2 regions of the Paenisporosarcina sp. NPDC076907 genome follow, and region 1 is predicted to be linked to the other one. Evidence: a T-box and tRNA genes for the amino acid it is inferred to sense, from the RefSeq annotation. Region 1 holds a T-box; the other holds one or more tRNA genes.
What was found. The T-box of region 1 lies ahead of alaS (alanine--tRNA ligase). A T-box ahead of a tRNA ligase gene usually reads a tRNA of that ligase, here a tRNA-Ala.
Positions count from the first base shown of each region.

Region 1 (11,866 bases):
TTATATGACGGGGATGTGTGTCTTGGTGGCGGAACAATTGACGAAGTCATTAAAAACGGCGAGAAATTGACATACGTCGGCTAATGAACAAGGAGTGAGAAGATGAAAGAACTAGAACTTGGCATTGCAGCCATTCAAAATAAAGATTACGAACAAGCAGTGGTGCATTTCAATAATGCAATTGAAGAGGAACCAAATAACCCTCTTGGCTATATTAACTTTGGAAACCTATTGGCACGCATGAATGAAACAGAACGTGCTGAACGCTTCTTCCAAAAAGCCATTACATTGGATGATCAAGCGGCGACAGCATTCTATGGATTAGCTAATTTATATTACGAGCAGGAACGTTATGAAGAAGCGGCGAAGCTTTATGAGAAATCAATTCAGTTTGGTATTCAAGGTGCCGACGCTTACTTTATGTTAGGAAAATGTTTCGAACGTTTAGGAAATCCTAAACTTGCATTGCCTTATTTACAACGTGCAGCGGAACTAGAGTCAACAGACGTTCAAATTCGTCTGTCTTACGGCATTGGGTTAGCAGCTCTTGAAATGTTCAAGGAAGCTGAACCAGAATTTATGTATGTCATTCATGAAGACTTGAACAATGCAGATGCTCACTATAATTTGGGTGTGTTATACGCTGTTTCCACTGAACGTACGGATGATGCGTTGTATCATTTAAAACAGGCGTATACGCTGCAACCTAATTTTGATCAAGCACGTTATGTGTATGACATGATTGCATTAAGAAATTAACCAATTCAGGAGGCGACAGCTTTGCCAAATCAAATCGATTTATTTCAACAAGAACCGATGTATATTACAGGCAAACCTGTCGTCACCATTTTTCATAATTCCTCTAACTTATTCACCATCGTAAAACTTAAAATCAACGAAACAAACTCTACATATGAAGATAAAGAAATCATTGTAACCGGTTATTTCCCTCCTTTGATGAATGAAGAAACATACCGCTTTACAGGCCAAATTAAACAGCATCCAAAATACGGGACACAGTTTCAAGTGGAAACATTCGCAAAAGATGTGCCAGAGACCGAACAAGGCATCATTCATTATTTATCGAGTGACTTATTTCATGGAATTGGTCGAAAAACGGCCGAAACCATTGTCAAGAAGCTAGGAAAAGATGCAATCCGTCTCATTTTAGATGATCCAGAAGCACTTGATGCCGTACCGCGGTTAGCGAAAGAGAAAAAAGAAACGATCCGGATGACGCTTGAGCAAAATCTTGGTTTGGAACGAGTCATGATTCAATTAAATGAATGGGGTTTTGGTCCTCAACTTGCGATGCGAATTTACCAGACTTACCGTGAAGAAACGATTGAAGTGTTGATGAAAAACCCGTTCCGTCTCATTGAGGATGTGGAAGGTATTGGTTTTCATCGCGCGGATGAGCTTGGTTCCAAACTAGGCATGACTGGTAAACATCCTGACCGAATCAAAGCGGCTGTTTTCCACTTGTTGAATACTGCTTCCCTAAGTGAAGGGCATGTTTATTTGCATGCGGAGCATATTTTGCCGAACGTCAAGCAATTACTGGAGTCAAGCCAATTTGAAGAAGTTCCATACGATGCTATTTCGACAGCATGTATGGAACTGGTTGAGGAAGGAAAACTGGCTGGCGAGATGTCTCGTTTTTATTTGCCATCTCTCTATTTTTCTGAAGTTGGCATCGCCTCCAAACTGGAAACGCTGATTCACGAACAACAGGAACGAACGGGCTTTCCAACGTCTGAAATTCGCAAAGCTTTAGGCGAAGCGGAAGAGAGACTTGGGGTTTCTTATGCAGAGACGCAAATCGCGGCCATTGAACTCGGAATGAACGCTTCCGTCATGTTGCTGACCGGAGGACCTGGTACAGGGAAGACCACCGTTGTCAGGGGACTTGTCGAAGTTTACGCTGAATTGCACGGATTGACGCTCGATCCAAAAGAATACGCTAAAAAACAGGAGCCTTTTCCGATTATTTTAGCGGCACCGACTGGCCGTGCAGCAAAACGTTTGAATGAATCTACTGGTCTTCCGTCCATGACCATCCATCGTTTGCTCGGTTTTACTGGTCAGGAAAAAGAAGAAAAAACAGAACGCGATATTAAAGGAAATCTCATCATTATCGATGAAATGTCTATGGTCGATACATGGCTTGCCCATCAATTGCTAAAAGCAATTCCTGAAGGAGCACAAGTGATATTCGTGGGTGATCAGGATCAATTGCCTCCTGTTGGACCAGGTCAAGTCTTGAAAGATTTGCTTGCATCTAAACGCATTCCAACGGTGGAACTAACGGATATATATAGACAATCTGCAGGTTCATCCATTATCGAACTTGCACATCAAATGAAAAAAGGGCAATTGCCTCCGAATCTAATTGATAAAACAAGTGATCGATCGTTCATAAAAGCAGGTCCTGAGCAAATCTCTAAAGTGGTTGAACAAGTCATCAAAAGTGCTTTGGCTAAAGGCCATACTATAAAAGAATTGCAAGTGCTGGCACCCATGTATAAAGGTCCTGCAGGCATTGATGCACTCAATAAAATGATCCAGCAAATGGTCAATCCAAATGATACGAAAAAGCGTAAGGAAATTGTTTTCGGTGAAACGACTTATCGAATTGGCGATAAAGTACTGCAACTTGTCAATCAGCCGGAAAGCCAAGTGTATAACGGCGATATGGGCGAAGTCATCAGTATCTCGAAAGCCAGCGAAAATGTCGAGAAACAGGACATGTTGGTTGTATCTTTCGAAGGGATTGAAGTAACTTATCAACGGAATGATCTGGGACAGTTGACGCTCGCTTATTGTTGCTCGATTCATAAATCGCAGGGCAGTGAGTTTCCAATCGTCATCATGCCGGTTGTCCGCAGTTACATGAAAATGCTAAGACGAAATTTACTGTATACAGGGATAACACGCGCTAAAAACTTTCTCATTCTTTGTGGGGACGCAGATGTCTTCAAATTTGGTATCGAGCGCAATGATGATCTTGCGCGTCTAACCTCACTGAAAGAACGATTAAGTGAAGAGGCAGTGCCTGTTACTGAACCGATTGTCGAGGATGAAAGCAGTGAAGTTGTGAGTGAAGTTGCTGATGAGAACGAAAAGGAAATTTCTTTGACAGCTTCGAACCATTTGACGATTCATCCTTTAGTTGGCATGAACGGCACCACTCCTTATGACTTTTTAGAAAAAGCTGAATGACGCGTATGTAAGTTAAATATTGAGTAGAAGTTGTATATGGAAATCAGGCAGGGACAGCCACTTCGCTTTCCGTGGGCTTGGCTTCAGGTATAATTCAATTAATGTGACGGATGATACTCCGTAAAACAGCTGCGCTTTTCGCCTGCTTGTGCCAAACTAACTCGAACTAAGCGTTCGAGTAGTTTGGCACTTCTCTTTTCCCGCTGGAGTCTCTGCGGTTTTTCTCCATATCTCATAAAAAGAAGAAAGAGAAAATTTCCATTTGGAATGAGTTCGAAATTAGGAGATAATTGGATAGTTGCAACCAAATCTCGAAAGTCGCAACCAAATTAGGAAAGTTGCAACGAAATCGGTAAAAGTCGCAACCAAATTAGGAAAGTTGCAACGAAATCGGTAAAAGTTGCAACCAAATTCGAAAAGTTGCAACCAAATCAAAAAAGGTAATCTCATTTTTGAAGAGTTGTTCCAAAACCCTTGAGAAACTGATCCAAATCTGCTCATTAGTTGTAAAATAAAGTTACTAAATCAATTTTAAATGAAAAACGATACTATATTTGCCATCAACATCGATTTCCAGAGAGCGAAGACAAAACAATTCCCCAACATATTGTGACTTGTAGAAAATGAAAATTGAAAAGAGGTGTGCGATGATAAAAGCAGTTATTTTCGATTTTGATGGGCTGATTATTGATACGGAGACTATTTGGTATGAAGCATTTAAAGAAGCCCTCAGTCAGTTTGAGGTAGACTTGAGCATTGATCAATTTGCGTTGGTCATTGGCACGGATGATACGGTCTTGAATCAATACATGATGGACAATTTAAAAGAGTCGACAACTATTACTGAAGTCCGTGAAATAGCACTTAATCTATTTCACGAAAAAATTGGACAGCCTATTTTAAGAGAGGGAGTAGAAGATTATTTAATTGCCTCTAAAGAAGCGGGGCTAAAAATTGGATTGGCTTCAAGTTCAGAAAGAAGTTGGGTAGAAAAGTATTTGAAGCAGCTTCACATTCTTCCTTATTTTGAAGTAATTAAAACAAGAGATGATGTAACATCCGTTAAACCGGATCCAGAACTATATTTGCAAGCCATCCAAGCATTAGGTGTGAAACCAGAAGAAGCAGTAGCATTTGAAGATTCCTTAAATGGATTGAAGGCGGCTCGAGCAGCCGGCTTGAAGTGTGTAATCTTCCCGAATCCGGTAACAACCAATCTTGCTTTTGAAGATTACAGTTTAAGGTTTTCTTCGATGGCGGAACGACCTTTGCTGCTAATCCTTAAAGAAATAGTGTAATAACTGTCTATGGTACAGGCTCAACAGCAGTATTTTTTCGTATACTTAACAAAAGGCATTTGACACAGCCGAATTTGTTTTTTATAATTCAAACAAATGAATGAAAACGTTGATGGAGAAAGTACATTTGTGAAGCTTGTAAAAGAAAGAGGTTCCTTGGCTGAAAGAACCTTCAAGTGGATGTTATGGAAAGCTACTCCTGAGTGCAGCTAATCACTGCCGTGAGCCGCGTTAAGGCATAATCGAGAGACAGCAAATTCGTTTGCTGTAACTAGGGTGGTACCGCGAATTGAAGCCTTCGTCCCTTTTTTAGGGATGAGGGCTTTTTCTATTGTCTAAACTTCCAGGACCAGCTCTTCCCGCAAGCGCCAGCAGGCTTCTCGACTCACGACTCAAAAGGTCAGTGTCTAGTTTTACAGGCCATTCCGCTTTTAAGCTCTACATCTTCGTCTTCGGATTCAGATGTTTCAGCCCCTGAGTCGGATAAGAGCGACCTGTTCAACATTTCATGGTGTCGAGCTGAACATGCGCTTTATGCTTTCTAATATAAGGAGGAATACTTAATGAAAACTGCAGCAGAAATCCGTCGTATGTATTTGGACTTTTTTATTGAAAAAGGTCATGCACTGGAACCAAGCGCACCACTAGTACCAATTAACGATAACTCACTACTTTGGATCAACAGTGGTGTAGCGACGTTGAAGAAATATTTTGATGGACGAGTGATTCCTGACAATCCACGTATCACGAATGCACAAAAATCAATTCGTACAAATGACATTGAGAATGTCGGTAAAACAGCTCGTCATCATACGTTCTTTGAAATGTTAGGGAACTTCTCAATTGGTGAATACTTCAAAAAAGAAGCAATTCACTGGGCATGGGAATTTTTAACGGACAAAAAATGGATCGGATTTGATCCAGAATTGTTATCCATCACAGTTCACCCAGAAGATGAAGAAGCATACGCAATCTGGAGAGACGAAATCGGTATTCCAGAAGCTCGTATCATTCGCTTAGAAGGGAACTTCTGGGATATTGGGGAAGGTCCAAGTGGTCCTAACTCAGAAATTTTCTACGACCGTGGCGAAAGCTATGGCAACGACATGACGGATCCAGAAATGTATCCAGGTGGGGAAAATGATCGTTACTTAGAAATTTGGAACTTGGTGTTCTCGGAATTCAACCATAATCCAGATCACACGTACACACCGCTTCCAAAACAAAACATTGATACAGGAATGGGTCTTGAACGTATGGCTTGTGTCGTACAAAATGTTCCAACGAACTTTGATACAGATTTATTCATGCCAATTATTCGCAAAACTGAAGAAGTATCCGGTAAAACTTACGGCAATGGTGGAGCCGATGACTTAGCGTTTAAAGTGATTGCTGACCATACACGTACAGTTGCTTTTGCAATTGGTGACGGAGCACTTCCTTCAAATGAAGGTCGCGGCTATGTATTACGTAGATTATTGCGCCGTGCAGTTCGTTTTGGTAAAAACCTAGGAATTGACCGTCCATTCATGTTCAACCTAGTACCGATTATCGGCGAAATCATGAAGGATTTCTATCCAGAAGTAGAAGCTAAACAAGACTTCATCATGCGTGTAATTAAAAATGAAGAAGAACGTTTCCATGAGACATTACAAGACGGTCTTGGCATTTTGTCTAATGTCATTTCGACTCAGCAAGCAGCTGGTCTTTCAATCATTCCAGGCAGTGACGCATTCCGTCTATATGACACATACGGTTTCCCTGTTGAGTTAACGGAAGAATATGCTGAAGAAGTTGGCATGACAGTTGACCATGAAGGTTTTAAAGCATCACTGGAAGCTCAACGTACACGTGCTCGTTCAGCTCGTAAAGATGTTGATTCCATGCAGGTGCAGTCAGAAGTGTTAGGGAATATTAAAGAAGAAAGTCAATTTATTGGCTACGATACGACGGCAGTTTCATCAAAAGTCCTGGTAATCGTTAAAGATGGAGAGCGTGTCAACCTTGCACAAGAAGGCGATGAAGTAAAAGTCATACTTGATCAGACTCCTTTCTATGCAGAAAGTGGCGGACAAATCGCCGATCACGGAAATATCGAGAACGATTTATTCAAAGGATTTGTGAAAGACGTTCAAAAAGCACCAAACGGACAAAATCTTCATACTGTAGTGATTGAATCTGGAGAACTTTCAGTTGAAGCTGACGTAACTGCGACTGTTGATCAGACACAACGCAAGTCTACAGTCAAAAATCATACAGCGACACATTTACTACACCAAGCGTTAAAAGACGTGCTGGGTACACATGTAAACCAAGCTGGTTCTTATGTTGGTCCAGATCGTTTGCGATTTGATTTCTCTCATTTCGGCCAAGTAACGAAAGAAGAATTGCTGACGATCGAACAACAAGTGAACGAGAAAATCTGGGAAGACATTCAAGTGGTTACCGGCTATCATGGAATTGACGAAGCGAAGCAAATGGGTGCAATGGCATTGTTCGGTGAAAAATATGGCAATATCGTACGAGTTGTTTCAATTGATCGATATTCACTAGAGCTTTGTGGCGGATGTCACGTAAGCAACACTTCTCAAATCGGTTTCTTCAAACTTGTTAGTGAGAGTGGAATTGGTGCAGGTACACGCCGAATTGAAGCTGTAACAGGAAAAGCAGCATACCAGCTTGTAAAAGAAGAAGAGAGCATCTTAGAAGAGGCGGCTTCTGCTTTAAAAGCAAACTCAAAAGATGTTGTGGCTCGCGTGCAAGGCTTGCAACAGGAACTTCGCCAAGTTCAACGTGAAAATGAATCATTATCTGCTAAAATCGCCAATAGCCAAGCATCTTCCATTTTGGAAAAGGCACAGCAAATCGATGGTGTGACAGTATTGTCTGCTCGCGTTCAATCAAAAGACAACAACCAGCTTCGTCAAATGATGGATGATCTTAAAACGAAAATGACTGAAGCGGTTATTGTGCTTGGAGCATCTGAAGGTGATAAAGTAATGTTGATTGCCGGTGTTACAAATGACTTAACTGGCGGAAAGTATCACGCAGGGAATATTGTGAAACATGTTGCTGAACAGTGCGACGGCAAAGGTGGCGGTCGTCCCGATATGGCAATGGCTGGTGCGAAAGATTCGTCGAAACTTGATGGAGCGTTACAATCTGTGTATGATTATGTCAAATCCGTTTAATAAAAAGTTGAAATCGGTTATACTGAACAAGTAACGAAAATATGCTTGTACAAGACAATCAGATTTTACTCCGAAAGCGAGGTGCTGATCATGAGTTCATTTGACAAGACAATGAAGTTTAATTTTCCGGAAGAGTCCATGGAACAAGAAGTGAAGCAAGTTATGCTTCATGTCCATTCGGCGCTTGAAGAGAAAGGGTATAACCCAATCAATCAAATTGTCGGCTACTTACTTTCGGGTGATCCGGCATATATTCCTCGCCACCAGGATGCACGAAATTTAATCCGTAAGCTTGAGCGTGATGAAATCTTAGAAGAGCTTGTAAAGTTCTACATCAAGAAGAATAACGAGGCATAAGTTATGAGAGTAATGGGCTTGGACGTTGGGACGAAAACTGTTGGTGTCGCAATTAGTGACGCTTTCGGTTGGACCGCCCAAGGGATTGAAACCATCAAAATTGATGAAGCGAACGAAAAATTCGGTATGGAACGTATTGCCGAGTTGATGAAGTTGCATGAAGTATCATCGTTTGTGGTTGGATATCCGAAAAACATGAATAATTCGATCGGACCACGCGCCGAAGCTTCTGAACGATATGCGGAATTGTTGCGTCAAACATTTGAAAAACCCGTTTTTCTATGGGACGAACGTTTAACAACATCCGCTGCGGAAAAGATGCTGATCAGTGCAGACGTCAGTCGGAAAAAACGCAAAGAGGTCATAGATAAAATGGCCGCAGTTATGATTTTACAAGGCTATCTAGATAGTCAATCTATTAAGAGGTGATTACACATGGACCACGGTCAACAAAACATTACAGTAGTAGACGATAACGGTAACGAACAACTATGTGAAGTACTATTTACATTTGAATCAGATGAGTTCAGCAAATCTTACGTACTATACTATCCACTAGGTGCGGAAGAAGATGAGAACGAAGAAATCGAAATTCACGCTTCTGCTTTCACACCATCTGAAGACGGAAAAGATGGCGAATTAATGCCGATCGAATCTGACGAAGAGTGGGCTATGATCGAAGAAATGTTAAACACTTTCTTAGAAGAAGAAGAGGAAGACGAAGAGTAGAATTAATTTCAAAACACAGCCTGCCCCCGCATGGGACAGGTTGTGTTTTTTTGATTCTATTAACTAAACTGTATAGTACATACAAGAGAGTGCATTAACGATGAGTAACCGCAGGATTAGCACTTTGCAAGAATGAGACCCCCAAGTAAGTAGTTTTTATCCTTGTTGGCATATGCGGAGCATGAAACTAGCGCAAATATATGATAACCGAATTATAATGGTAAGCACGTATCATATTAGTAGAGGAAGCGATCCTATTAGGTAGAATGATGAATATACATTCTGCCTTTTTCTTTTTGATAATAATCTTGTATAATAAATGTCAGATAGAGGGGGTTAACCCGTGGAGAATGAAACAAAAAAAGATATTATGTTTAAACGCATGAAGGAAAAGAAAAAAGAAGTGAAAATTGTCAGACGTATCGTGCTTGCAATCGTTTTGATTGTATTGATTGGTGGAGGAATTACAGCTTATAGTGGATACAAGTATGTAAAAAGCGCATTGCAGCCAGTCGATGAAAAATCGGAAGAAATCATTCCAGTCAAAGTCGAAATTGGTTCGAACCTCGATTCGATTGCAGCGCTACTTGAAAAGAATGAAATCATTAAAGATGCGCGTATCTTCAAATACTATGCGAAGTTCAATAATGAATCAGATTTCCAAGCAGGTGATTATGGCTTAACCAAATCGATGACTTTTGACGAATTAATTGAAAGTTTGAAGTCCGGTAAAGTATACCGTGAACCAATCTTCTCAATGACAATTCCTGAAGGCCGTACGCTAGAAGAAATTGCAACGCGTGTGGAAGAAAAAACATCGTATACGTCCAAAGAATTCTTGGATCTTGTCACAAATCCGGATTTCATTGATCAGATGATTGCCAAATACCCAAATATCTTGACGGAAGACATAAAAGGTCCGGATCTTCGTCATGCATTGGAAGGGTATCTATTCCCGGCAACCTATTCTTATTATGAAGAAAATCCTTCTTTAGAATCCATTGTCGATCAAATGTTGAGTAAGACTGCAAACACAATGGCACAATACACAGACCAGCTTGCTGAAGAACAAAAATCTGTTCATTGGTTGTTAACATTTGCCTCACTGCTAGAGGAAGAAGCAACAGCAGATACAGATCGCGAAATGATTGCAAGTGTTTTCAATAACCGCATGGAAGAGAAAATGCCTTTGCAGACAGATCCAACTGTTCTATATGCCTTAGGTGAACATAAAGACCGCGTGTTGTATGATGATTTAGAAATCGATCACCCATACAATACGTATAAAATTCAAGGATTGCCACCTGGCCCGATTTCCAATCCAGGAATAAAGTCTATCGAAGCGGTTCTGAATGCACCGGAATCCGAGAATTTTTATTTCCTTGCTGATAAAGAAGGTGTCAATCATTTCTCGAAAACGTATGACGAACATTTAGCGAAAATTGAACAATATTTACGATAATCGTGACAAGATTGTCACCATTATCGCAGAAAGAAAGGAAGGCTATCGCTTTCCTTCTTTTTTTATGATAAGATTGGGTGTAATTTTTGTGCGTTAAAGGAGTCAGATTGGACATGGAAACTTCACAATCCTACATTACTTCACATATTAAGCAACGCCAATCTTTCCTATCGAATATGGAACAATTCGCCAAAGAACAGCATATTCCGATCATGGAAATTGTAGCGATTGAATCACTTCTTCAATTTCTCCGTCTGCAGCAACCGAAATCCATTTTGGAAATCGGTTCAGCCATTGGCTATTCAGCCATCCGAATGGCACTGGCTTTACCAGAAGCAGTCATGACGACTATAGAAAAAGATGAATGCCGTTTTCAATTGGCTTCAATCTATGTGAATCAAGCTGAATTGACGGAAAGAATTCAACTTTTACAAGGCGATGCACTGGAAATAGATACAAACAATTTTAAACTTGGTCAGTATGATGCGTTATTTATTGATGCTGCAAAAGGTCAATATCAACGTTTCTTTGACAAGTATTCACCACTCGTTCCTAGCGGTGGTGTTATTTATTGTGATAACATGCTCATGCATGGTTTTACGGAAATTGATATTCAAGACGTACCTAGAAGAAAACGTACGATGGTTCGTAACTTGCAACAGTTTACGTCATGGCTAATGAATCATGAAGAATATGAAACGACATTCCTGCCAATCGGTGATGGAATTACGATCAGTATAAAGAGGTGACTCGCATGAAAAAACCAGAATTACTTGTGACTCCGCAGTCTGTGATGCATCTGGAACAATTGATTGAAGCTGGAGCAGACGCGTTTTTAATCGGGGAACAACAATTTGGTCTGCGATTAGCAGGGGAGTTTACGATTGATGATATTGAAAAATCTGTAACTCTTGCACACGCTGCCAACAAAAAAGTATATGTTGCAATGAATGCGCTTTATCACAATGACCGTGTTAATGCTTTACGTCCGTATATGGAAAAACTTGAAGCTATCGGAGTTGACGGCATAACATTCGGAGATCCGGCCGTTGTCATGGCAAAACGTGAAGGTGGAATTAAAATCCCGCTTCACTGGAATACGGAAACGACTGCAACAAACTGGTTCACTGCCAACTACTGGGGAAGACGCGGCGCCAATCGTGCTGTGCTGGCTCGGGAGTTAAGCATGGAAGAAGTTATTGAAATCAAAGAAAACGCAGAAGTGGCTGTGGAAGTACAAGTTCATGGTATGACCTGTATGTTCCAGTCGAAGCGCTCTTTGCTTGGAAATTACTTTTTATATCAGGATAAAGCAATGGAAATCGAAAATCGTTCAAACAACAAGAACATGTTTTTACATGATAAAGAACGTCACAACAAATATCCTATTTTTGAGGATGGCAACGGTACGCATATTTTCAGTCCGAACGATATGTGCCTTATTGATGAGTTGAATGAGCTAATTGATGCAGGAATTGATTCGTTTAAAATCGACGGCATTTTGCAAGAAGCTGACTATGTGACAAAAGTGACAGATCTTTACCGTCAAGCTATTGATGCTTATATGGACACACCAGATAAGTACGACCAAATAAAAGATGATTTAC
Region 1 covers NZ_JBNNIX010000002.1:450,521-462,386, reverse strand. Annotated here, with positions in the region: gene mnmA (tRNA 2-thiouridine(34) synthase MnmA) at 1-84, shown strand, start outside; gene ACQKEV_RS10030 (tetratricopeptide repeat protein) at 103-759, shown strand; gene recD2 (SF1B family DNA helicase RecD2) at 781-3,222, shown strand; gene ACQKEV_RS10020 (HAD family hydrolase) at 3,870-4,520, shown strand; T-box leader at 4,621-4,829, shown strand; gene alaS (alanine--tRNA ligase) at 5,084-7,711, shown strand; gene ACQKEV_RS10010 (IreB family regulatory phosphoprotein) at 7,802-8,068, shown strand; gene ruvX (Holliday junction resolvase RuvX) at 8,072-8,497, shown strand; gene ACQKEV_RS10000 (DUF1292 domain-containing protein) at 8,504-8,797, shown strand; gene mltG (endolytic transglycosylase MltG) at 9,141-10,259, shown strand; gene ACQKEV_RS09990 (O-methyltransferase) at 10,373-11,008, shown strand; gene ACQKEV_RS09985 (peptidase U32 family protein) at 11,014-11,866, shown strand, end outside.

Region 2 (11,866 bases), on a different contig from region 1:
TGAACGGAAGCAGAATTAAAGAAATCTTGAGGTTTTCATTAGAAGAAAAAACCACTCTTATCTCTCAAGAGTGGTTTTTGCCATCATTATTCATAAATCGAGTAGAACAAATTCATTACCACATCTATACTACTTCCGATGAATGGCATGATGGTGCTATCTCCAATTGGAGTCAAAACTACAATTAAAAAGACAATAGAACCGTAAGCTTCTAATGGACGCAGTTTCTCCTGAATTTTGACCGGGAATAAACTGGACACAATTCGATATCCATCCAATGGAGGTAGTGGCAAAAGATTAAACACACCTAACACTACGTTCAACATGACAAAGACGTTCAGGAATTCATCCAGCGTTTGGCTCATTGGCGAAAAATAATAAATTGTAAATCCAATAAACGCCAGAACGAAGTTACTGAGAGGTCCAACTAAACTGACGATAATGGATTGAACGCGTCTTGTAGCGAAATAAGCAGCGTTAACTGGTACAGGTTTTGCCCAACCAAACCCAGCGATAAAAATCAAAAGAGTACCCGCGATGTCCAGATGTTTTAAAGGATTAAGTGTTACTCGTCCCTCTCTTTTTGCCGTGTCATCCCCAAACAGTGAAGCCATCCACGCGTGCATAAATTCATGTAACGTAAAGGCAATAATTAATGTAATGAGCACAAATGGGATTTGTTCTAAAGGAAATGCTAAAAACTCTATGTTGTCCGCCCGCTTTCCTACTATTCTTTTTCCGGTTAATAGATTCTACTTTCTTCCATTACCTGTAAACCTAATGTACCATTTCACTTACTGAATTTCACTAACCATTTTCTGAAAATGTATGTGAGCGCTTATACTATTCATAGTATTTTTCAATGAATTCTTTTTCTTCTTCGTAACTGAGAATTCCTGTAGCTTTGCCCACATTTCCGCCTTGTAAGTTCCAAATTGTATTGTGATCTTTATCCACTTGCGTGAAATCATTTTTTGACCACCGATTAAGAATACTTAAATAGCGATCTTTATTTTGATAATTACCATTTTCGATTACTTCTATTAATCTGTTCACACGCTCAGCTGTCAAAGGGAGGAACCCCCACTTTTCTTCCGCTTCTATTTTCTGGTGACTCATTTGGTGGATAACTTGACCTACCTGAAAATCGGGCATATTCATCGGAAATTCTTCTTCAACAGGTTGGTCTCTCACTTCTTTTACTTCAATTATTTTCCCGCCATCTTCAGTCGTTGTTTCTGTAATTGTTCCATCTTTTTTTATAATGGGTACTTCTTGTCCGTACAATCCGTAGACAACTATTCCCATAATAGCTAAAACCGCAATACTCAACACCATTTTCTGTACCTTAGTGAACTTAAATTTCTCGCTCTTTTCTTTCATATTTTCCTCCATTGAACAACTCAGTTTTTCTTAATAATTTCTTTCCGATAATGAACAGCGAGACAATTGGATAGAGTAAAAAAACCAACATGTTCGTAAAGATGACAGTTACAGATAATGCTGATATGACGAGTAAAGGTCTTTGATTAAACTTCCTTGCAGCCCTCATGCCATCTCCTCCAACAATCATCATGATTAAGATCAAAATGAATGCTCCCGGAAGAAATAAGCCGAAACCCATGGAATATCCTTCTGTATCTTCCAGCGGAAATTTCCACTCCTTGAATTGGTTAGCCATAAAAAAGACAAGCCAAAACCATGACACCGGAAGTGTCTGAAACAATATTTTATTCTCCTGTTGTGTGCCTTTAAAAGCGCATGTGATGAGTACGATATGGCCTACCACCATGACAATCAGACCCGTAATAAGTAAAGAATTCATGTAGACCACCAATCAAAAGATAATATCTTTATATTACTGTAAAATACTTACACAACAAAGATATTTTTAATTTTCTTACAATATCAAAAAAGCACTTACTCAATCTAATTAGATCAAGTAAGTGCTTTTTAAAAAATGGGAGATTCAGTTAAGAAGTCAAATTTTGGCGTATGATTTAATTTCTTTTATTTGTTCAATATGTCGTTGTTCGTGTAAGTATATTAATTCAATCCATTGATTAAGCGGCAATTCACCTAGGAATGGATGTTGCACTGATTTCTCAGTCAATATGGAATTATCCTCCACTGTGTTTAATACACTCATCAATAAGTTTCTTGATTGGCTCAAAAGGTCTATTATTTGTTCAGTTTTTAATGAATCCATTGGTGGCTGAACAATTTCTGGTGCTTTTAATTTATTCGATCTGTCTAACATAAAATCAATTTTCTTCTGTTCGGCTCTAACATTTGATTTTTTCAGTCCATACGCGATTGCTTTTGCAAAAGTTTCTTCAGTTAAAGCTACATGATGACAAACTTGAGCAATACTCCAGCTATTATCTTCTGGATTGTAATTAACATCTTCAAAACTTAATTCAGTCACTTCATCTAACAGATGATTTCTCGTTGTCATCAAATTAGTTTCATAGAACAAATACCTCAACCTTCCCAAATCTTTTCTATAGTACGTAATATTTTATTCGGCTTGTTTTTAAATATTACTCAAAACTAAAACCACTTTTTATTCAAAATAAAAGCACTCCCGATAGGAATGCTTTAAAACGCTTATTTAATTTCCTAACACCCGTTATCTATTGCTTCGTAATATGGCTAAAATGCTCGCTCATTAAGTTGGTATACATCGTACTGCTTTTCGGTATATAGTTTACCGTGTTAAGCCCGCCGTACAATTTCAGTTGCAACGCCAGATCCTTTTTATTTAACCATAAACGCCATCCTTCCCCAATTACGTAAGCACCCTTTTCAGTTTCTTTTCTTTCAAGTTTCATGTCTGCTACTGATTTCATTAATAAACGCTCCCTTAAAGTTAGTTAGTTTAATTGTATTTTCTTATTACAAAGTGTAAAGCCTACCACCGTAAATTTTGTTTCGAACAATTCAGCAGTTCTGCAGTTTTATCTTTTTCATTATCCTGCAAACAAAATAAAAAAGAAAAGCATGAATGGTTCATGCTCCTCCTTTAATCTTTCACATTGAAATTCACTCTAATGTATTCCATTTCTTCTTCAGGACTCATGACTCCAGTAGCATACCCAATGTTTCCATTTTGGCTGTACCAAATAGTGTTGTGGTCTCTTGCCACCTGTGAAAAATCGCCTTCTGCCCACCGATTTAAAATTTCAAAATAGGTTGCTTCGTTTTCAAAATTAGCTTCATGTTGACGAGCATTAATCACTTCAAGCAATCTATCCACTCGCACTTGTGTTAAAGGTATTTTTGGTCCCCACTTTTCATCGTCATCAGAGATTACCTTTTGATGTGACATAGCATGAATCGCTGTTCTGATTTCAGAATCTGCCATGTCTAAAGGAAATTCTGCTTCGATCGTACTTACATCTTCTTCAACTTCAATTGTTGCTCCGCTGTCTTCGGCAATCGTTTCAGACATAATTTCATCTTTTTTCAATATTACTGGCAGATCAGGTTTAACTTTCAAGTAAATAAAAATGCAAAAGAATCCGACACAAGTAACTACAATAGCTGCCTTTTGGATTTTGGTAATTTTAAATGGTGCGAAAATTTTTTTCATGCTTTGCTCCCCATGACAACATCTTTATTGATTAACCAAACCAAATCAGCAATCAATTTTTCAGTATCTTCAAATATCCATACTTGATGATTTCTTTCCTTAGTTACGCATGGAGTGTAAAAAGTTATTGGCTAATACGAATCAGATTCATTGCAAATGAATCTTTGTAAAATTATTCATCTTCAAGTATCAAAACGTCCAAAATTTGTGCAGCTTGATAGTCTTTTTCTGCTATGGCGCTTATTAAACTTGTACAATTATTTTCACGAAGCACGTCTGCTATTAATTGCAAATCCATTACCATTTTATCCATTATTATATCCCTCCAAAACTTGCTTAACTCAATAATATATTAGCAATATATGGCATTCAAGTGCCATTAAAAGAAAGTTACCTCAGTACTTGTATATAAGTTGAATGACATAAAAAAACACTTCCTTTTTCTGTGATTCAGAAATAGTGAAAGTGCTTGTGGTGTATCAAGTTTTGAGTTTTGCACAACATAAATTTTAATAAATCAAGGGATGGAGCCGAGCAGAATCGAACTGCCGCCTACACAATGCCATTGTGTCATTCTCCCGTTAAACTACGGCCCCGTGAATGATTGAGTATATCGGGTCGGGTTGCAACCGACGAGCTAAAACAAGACGCTCTTCCTGCTGAGCTAATACCCCTTTTTCGAAATATTTGGTACAATACTCAGTATATAGTAAGAATGCTAGTTGATTCAAGATGCGAGAGGGTGGCGAAATGCAAAAAGTGCAACAACATGCAGAGCGCGAGATTTTAGCTCCTATTGCATTGTGCGATTCGAAAGGAAATTTGAACCCTGCTGCAATCGGTTTTTCTAGAAAACCGTTAATTGATAGTAATCTGTCTGGACATTTTATGCGTAAGAAAAAATGGAATTACTGGTGTGTGTATGGAGAAGATATTTTATTTTCAGCAAGCATCCGTCATTTGGATTACGCTGCAGTTTGTTGCGTGTATTTTCTGGATTATGAAACGCAACGTTTTTTTGAGAAGACGATTACGATTCCACTGGCACAACGTGTTCACATGCCAAGTCAAGTTCTTGAAACCGTGAAATTTTCCAATAACGAAATGAGTGTCCAATTGTTCCATATGCAAAATGAGACACATATGACGGTCACCGTATCTGATTTTGACGGAGATTTGCTACATGCGGATTTACATATTGAGCATCCAGAAAATGACGATTCATTGAATGTTGTCATCCCATGGAATCGTCAACTCTTTCAACATACGGCCAAGCACCATACACTCCCGACTCGCGGGTTTGTCAAAATTGGTGACAAACGCTATTCATTTAACCCTGATGATAGTTATGCTGTGCTAGATTATGGACGCGGTGTTTGGGCGAGATCAGCTTCTTGGAACTGGGCAATGGCTTCTCAACGTGTCGGAAGAAAGCGCATTGGTCTTAACTTCGGTGGCAAATGGACCGATGGAACAGGTATGACGGAAAATGCAGTCTTTGTCGATGGACACATGTCAAAAATCTCTGAAGATGTCATATTTTCTTATGATGAAACTGATTATATGAAACCTTGGCATATTCGATCGAAATTTTCACGTGATGTCAATTTAACCTTTACCCCATTTTTTAAACGTGAAGCGAAAATTAATGCCCGTCTCGTCACATCAGAGATTAATCAACTCATTGGATATTATCAAGGCTTCGTTTATCTAGACAACGGCTCCCGCCTTGCCATCACACAAATGCTTGGCTCAATCGATGAACACAAGGCTAAGTGGTAACACGAAAACGGAGAAGCCTACTTTATTCCGAACGCTAGAACTTGGAGTCAGACATCAAAACATTAATCTTTTCATTAAAAAATCCTCATCTTCCTGATTAACAGGAGGACGAGGATTTTTTTGAATCATTTTATTTTGAATGGATGAAAAGTTAGCGTGAATGGATGAAAAGCTTTCCTGACTGGACATTAAGTCATTGTGAGTGGACGAAAAGCAATGCTGACTGGACAAAACCACTAATGTAACGTCACTTCCACAACTTAAATTAAACCGTTCCTACTTCAAACGCCCGCTTCATACGTTCCGGATAATCTGTAAAAATCGCATGCACGCCGACTTTTTGCAAAGCCATCGCATGCTCAATATCATTTACCGTGTAGACGCGAAGGATTGCTCCTTTTACCAAGGCCTCTTTCGCCATTTTCCGCATGGCTGTCGGGAGGAATATATGAAGAGCGTTCGCTGGAATGAAACGTGCGTAGTCATATGCATCCACCAACACTTCCAAGGTTAAAATAGCGACCTCAATATGAGGTGCCAATTTCTTAAAATCTCTGACCGCTTCGTGATCAAAAGAGGAGATGACAACCCTTTCTGCCATTCCCATCTTTTCAATTAAATGGAGCACTTTCTCCCCCATGCCTTCATATGGAAAAATATCCGATTTAAGTTCAATATTGATATGATGTGTTGTTTGTTGGAACACCACTAATACTTCTTCTAAAGTAGGTATTTTTTGACCCGCGAATTCACTGCCAAACCAGCTACCGTAGTCAAAAGCACGCAGCTCCGCTAACGTTAAATCTTTGACGTACCCCACTCCATCCGATGTGCGGTCTATTGTCTCATCATGAATAACGACGAGTTCTCCATCTTTTGTTAGATGGACGTCGAACTCAACTCCATGGATATCGAGTTGGGCTGCTTCTTCAAATGCGATTAGTGTATTTTCTGGAAACGTTCCTGATGCACCACGATGAGCATAGATTTTCATGTAAAGTCCTCCTTAAATTTCTGTACGTAATGTCCATAGTTCTGGGAAGAAGTATTGATCGAGTACTCGCTTTAAGTAATGGACGCCTGAAGATCCACCTGTACCTGTCTTAAAGCCAATGATTCGTTCCACTGTTTTCATATGTCGGAAACGCCACTGCTGTAGCCAGTCCTCAATATCCACAAGCTTCTCTGCTAATTGGTACAGCTCCCAGTATTGGTCGACATCACGGTAAACGGTCTTCCATGCTTCGAGTACACTAGCGTTTGGTTCATAAGGAGCTGAGACATCACGCAAAAGAATTTCTTCATCTATAGGAAGACCTGCACGAGCGAGTTTTCTAATCGCGACATCGTATAGACCTGGTTGATGGAAAGCATCCGTTAATGTGTTCAACAACTCTTCGTCTTTTTCATAGATTTTAAGCACATGCTTCGTTTTATAGCCGAGTGCGAATTCGATCATACGGTATTGGTACGACTGGAAACCACTTGCATTGCCTAGTGACGAACGGAACTCCATGTATTCCGCAGGTGTCAGAGTGGACAGGACATCCCATCCTTGAATGATTTGCGTCTGAATTTTAGAGACGCGCGCTAATTGTTTAAATGCAGGTTGAAGATCATCACTTTCAATATTCTTTATCGCTGCTCGCAGTTCATGCAAAATCAATTTCATCCACAACTCTGAAACTTGATGAATCATAATAAATAAAGGCTCGTCGTGGTGATCGGTCAAGCCGTCCTGTGCTGTCAATAATTTATCGAGATGAAGATATTCCCCGTATGTCATGTTTTCTTTAAAATTCGTATGTAATCCTGCTTCTCCTTGTGCTGCACGATTTTGACCGTTATCCAGTGGTTTCTTATCCATTTTAAAATCCCCTTAAGGCTCTACTTTCACTCATCTCATCTAGTTGTATTATGACATGAGATTCAACACTTTAACAGACTACTTAAAATTGTGAAAATTCTTATTGCAAGAGATTCCCAAACTATGGTAAGATTCTATTCTGTTTTCAAACCCGGGCTCGCACGATGCGAGTCATGAAGGCGTTGCGACACGATGTCGCGTTCCTAGCCTTCCTTCCTACCCTCATGCGAAAACAGGCTTTCAATTCAATTCTTCTAGCGCCAGTGACGAGCAAAATCTTCATATCGGAGGACTGTATGACACAGAAACATCCTGATTTTGAGCAAGAGCAAGAGCGCCTGACCTACACTAAACACTATATGCAACAGTTACTCGACGAATCGAAACGTGATGTGAAATCTGCACAGGAAAATATTCGTCACGCAATGGCCGATTTGGATTATTTGGATTCCAGTTTAAGCTATATGAACATTTTAACCAATGCCAGGTTTTTCGAAATGGCCCGTTCTCAAAAAGAAGGACTGGAAGCCATTCAGCAAAAACCTTATTTTGCACGCATTCATTTCCAAAAAGACGGCGAAGACAGTGAAATGCTGTACATCGGAAAGACTTCTTTATTCCACCGGGAAACACAAGAACCGATCATTGTGGACTGGCGTTCGCCTGTTGCCAATGTGTACTACGATGGGCGGCTAGGGGATATTGAATACGATGTCCGAGAAGATACGTTTACCGGTCACCTATTTTCTAAGCGTCAATACACCATTGAAAAAGGTGAACTGCAGGCAGTTCGGGATATCGATTTAACGACCAATGATGAGCTTTTGCAAGAAGCACTTTCAGGAAAAGCGGATGTCCGTTTAACTGAAATTGTGTCGACCATACAAGCTGAACAAAATGAAATCATTCGTGCTCATTTAAAGCAACCCATTATTGTTCAAGGGGCGGCAGGCAGTGGAAAAACGACGATTGCATTGCATCGAATTTCGTATTTCCTTTATACGATGGGCGAACATTTCCCAGCAGAAAAATTAATGATTTTAGCCCCATCCAAACTGTTTATGGACTATATCGCGGATGTACTGCCTGAACTCGGTGTCGGTCAGATATGCCAGACAACCTACACTGAATATGTCTTGAACGCCACGGACATTAAAGTGAAACTGAAAGATGTGAACCTGAAGCTTGCAGCATTAACGGAACAGGAAAACCCGGATGAAATGATGCTTTGGCAATCACAGATGAAAGGATCTCTTTCCTATACAATGTTAGTAGACGCCTTTCTATATGAATATGAAAAATCGGTAGCCAACCAATTCGAAGATATATACATTGAGAAATACTGCATCATGCGCGGTTCCAAATTAAGAAACTTATTCTTAACTGACTTTGCCTATATGCCAATAGAAAAAAGGTTGGAGCGAATCAAGATGATCTTGACATCGCATGTGCGACAAAAGAAAAAAGAAATCCTGATTGTGTTGAACAAAAAATACGAAGATGCCCTTGATAAAGCGTTAGTCGTTCGTGATGATGCAAAACGCAAAGCGGAAGTGACGAAATTTATTGATGAGCGCGATCTTCGGATTCCATTGATTGAAAAAGAAGCCAAGACCACGGCCAATGTTTACATGAGACGTTTTAAAAAAGCCAATATCAAAAATATGTATCGAGATTTTGTTACTAATGGAAAGTTAATAAACGAACATGCCACTCTATGGACAGAGAAACAGAAAAAGGCGTTCCTTCAAAGCCATTCGATGGAGTCTTGGGAAATAGAAGACTTGGCCCCTCTTTATTACATGCATGCCAAAATAAAAGGGATTTCGGACAAGTGGAAAATGCGTGTCGTCTTTATTGATGAGGTCCAAGATTATAGTGTATTTCAACTGGCCGCCCTTAAAGAAGGCCTTGGAACGGATATGTTTACAATGGTTGGAGATTTGGCTCAAGGCATTCATAGTTATCGGGCCCTCACTTCCTGGGAGCCGATTATTGAGTTATTTCCCCGTGCCACTTACACGACTTTGCAAAAAAGCTATCGAACGACAATTGAAATTATGGAAATGGCAAACAGCATATTAATGCAGATGGACGAAGACTTACCATTGGTGGAACCCGTCGTCCGTCACGGCATCGATCCGCAGTTCCACGAAATGAAGACGATTGATGGCCACCGAATTGTTACTTTGCTGGATGAAGTCCGGAGTCGTGGTCATCGTTCGATTGCCCTTATTTGCAAAACGGCGACAGAGGCAAAAGCTGTTGCGAAGCACCTTGACGATTTCCTTCCGATTCAGTTGCTGAGCGATCATTCAGATATAGACCAAGAAAAGCTACTCATCGTGCCGAGCCATTTAGCCAAAGGGTTAGAATTTGATGCCGTGATCGTTGTGGCATTTGATACCCCTTTCCGCGAACATGCAATTGACCGCAAGCTTCTATATGTCGCGATGACCCGTCCAATGCATGAGCTACATTTAGTCGGACCAAACCGTGAGCATTTTTTGTTACCTTAATAAAGTGATACTGAGAAATTATGAAGGTATTGGTGTAGACCTGGTTTTGCCGAGAGTGCAAAAAGATGCTTTTACAACGTGAACGTCGATTTTTCCTACGTGGAGCTCAATTTTTCCTACGTCAACGCCAATTATTCCTACGTGAACGTCATTTACTACAACCAAGAGTCGAGTTCTCCTAGATCATCGACTTGTCTAACGTTTCTCTTACCAAAGGGAAACGTTTTTTCTTTTCCCCTTGCATGAATCAATTATTCGTTGTATTGTTTAAATCGTAATCATTACTATTTACATTAAATCATGAAGGAGCGAACAAATGCAAACTCAAATTCCGGTAACTGTGTTAAGTGGTTATCTTGGCGCAGGTAAAACAACAGTATTGAACCACTTGCTAGCCAATAAAGAGGGAAAGAAAATCGCGGTAATCGTTAACGATATGAGCGAGATCAATATTGATTCACAACTGATTCAAGGGGGAGGTTTTTCACGTACGGAAGAGAAGTTGGTGGAACTGACCAATGGCTGCATTTGCTGTACTCTGCGTGAAGACTTGATGATTGAAGTAGAAAAATTGGCGAAACAAGGAGATATCGATTACATCGTCATTGAATCCACCGGTATTTCAGAGCCAATTCCGGTAGCGCAGACTTTTACATATATCGATGAAGAAGTGGGAATTGACCTTTCTCAGTATTGTCGTTTAGATTCCATGGTTACAGTAGTGGATGCTTTCCGTTTCTGGAGTGATTACGAAAGCGGCGACTCGTTGTTAGAACGCAAACAGACGGATGATGAACACGATGTCCGTGATGTGTCCGATTTACTAATCGACCAAATTGAATTTGCTAACATTATTTTGATCAGTAAAACTGACTTGGTGACGGAAGAATATGTACTTGCCTTTCAATCCTTCCTGAGAAAGATGAATCCCGATGCCATTTTAATTCCTATAGAAAAAGGGACCGTTCACCCTTCTATGCTTTTGAATCAGCGTCTATTTGACTTCGAGCAAGCCAGTCAATCGGCTGGTTGGATTAAGGAGTTAAATGAAGAACATGTACCGGAGACAGAAGAATACGGAATCACTTCTTTTGTTTACAGACGAAAACGTCCCTTCCATCCCGAAAGATGGCATGTTTGGCTTAGTGCCTTTCCACAAGAAATTGTCCGTTCTAAAGGCTTTTTCTGGTTGGCCACACGAAATAAAATGGCCGGATTATTGTCCCAAGCCGGCAATTCCCTTCAGTTCCAAGGAGCGGGCTATTGGATTGCCGCCTTGCCTAAAGCGGAACAGCGGTTGATTTTGGAAGAAGATGAATCTGTAGCATGCAGATGGGACGAGAAACATGGTGATCGTCAAACTGAGATGGTGTGGATCGGTCTCGATATGGACCGGGAAGAAATTGAAGCTCAGCTGGATGCATGTTTGCTGACAGATGACGAAATGATGAGTGATTGGACGGAATTTGCTGACCCTATCCCCCCTTTTGTGGCTGCTAATTAATGCAGGAGTTCTATTCAAAATAATCGAGATATAAAGCCAAAAACCCCACTGCGAATTAGTTCGCAATGGGGTTTTTCACGTAATAATCAACTTGCATAACGGGTTGGAATCCCGCTTTTTCATAAATCGATAATGCTTGGTTATTATCGATTTCCACGTCGAGCATTACACTTTTACAATTTCTTCTCGATCCTTCTGCTTGTGAAAATGCCAACAAGGCTGAACCAATTCCCTGACCTTGTCTTTCTGAATCAGTTGCTAAGGCAGTTACCCAGAGCGTTTCGCCGTCTTCCACAAGTGTGACGGTACCGACAACTTTCTCTTGTTGTTTTGCTACAAACACATGTCGTGAGGGATTAGATGCATTGTAATCCAGCAACGTTTGCACTTCGTCTTCTGTATCCCCGAATGCATTCATTAAAATATGCTTAAGTTCCTGCGCTTCATCAGTAAGCGGGTACACTTCCACCACTGAATTTTCTTCCGCAGCTTTCACATTTGCTTTCAGTGTTGCTTCTGAAAAATTCCACTCATAACCCGCCTGTTGCAAGAATGCTGCCCCTGCCTCCGAATCTTTTATGTTCAATGCCAGCTCACTT
Region 2 covers NZ_JBNNIX010000001.1:569,193-581,058, reverse strand. Annotated here, with positions in the region: gene ACQKEV_RS02905 (site-2 protease family protein) at 87-668, opposite strand; gene ACQKEV_RS02900 (DUF6241 domain-containing protein) at 844-1,383, opposite strand; gene ACQKEV_RS02895 (hypothetical protein) at 1,358-1,825, opposite strand; gene ACQKEV_RS02890 (DinB family protein) at 1,982-2,458, opposite strand; gene ACQKEV_RS02885 (hypothetical protein) at 2,637-2,852, opposite strand; gene ACQKEV_RS02880 (DUF6241 domain-containing protein) at 3,026-3,595, opposite strand; gene ACQKEV_RS02875 (hypothetical protein) at 3,768-3,908, opposite strand; tRNA gene ACQKEV_RS02870 (tRNA-Ala) at 4,121-4,191, opposite strand; gene ACQKEV_RS02865 (DUF2804 domain-containing protein) at 4,346-5,377, shown strand; gene ACQKEV_RS02860 (glycerophosphodiester phosphodiesterase) at 5,643-6,371, opposite strand; gene kynA (tryptophan 2,3-dioxygenase) at 6,384-7,244, opposite strand; gene helD (RNA polymerase recycling motor HelD) at 7,541-9,763, shown strand; gene ACQKEV_RS02845 (hypothetical protein) at 9,782-9,928, opposite strand; gene ACQKEV_RS02840 (GTP-binding protein) at 10,080-11,267, shown strand; gene ACQKEV_RS02835 (GNAT family N-acetyltransferase) at 11,323-11,866, opposite strand, start outside.
Region 2: it has a tRNA-Ala gene. The T-box ahead of alaS (alanine--tRNA ligase) is inferred to sense a tRNA for this amino acid. The anticodon was not compared.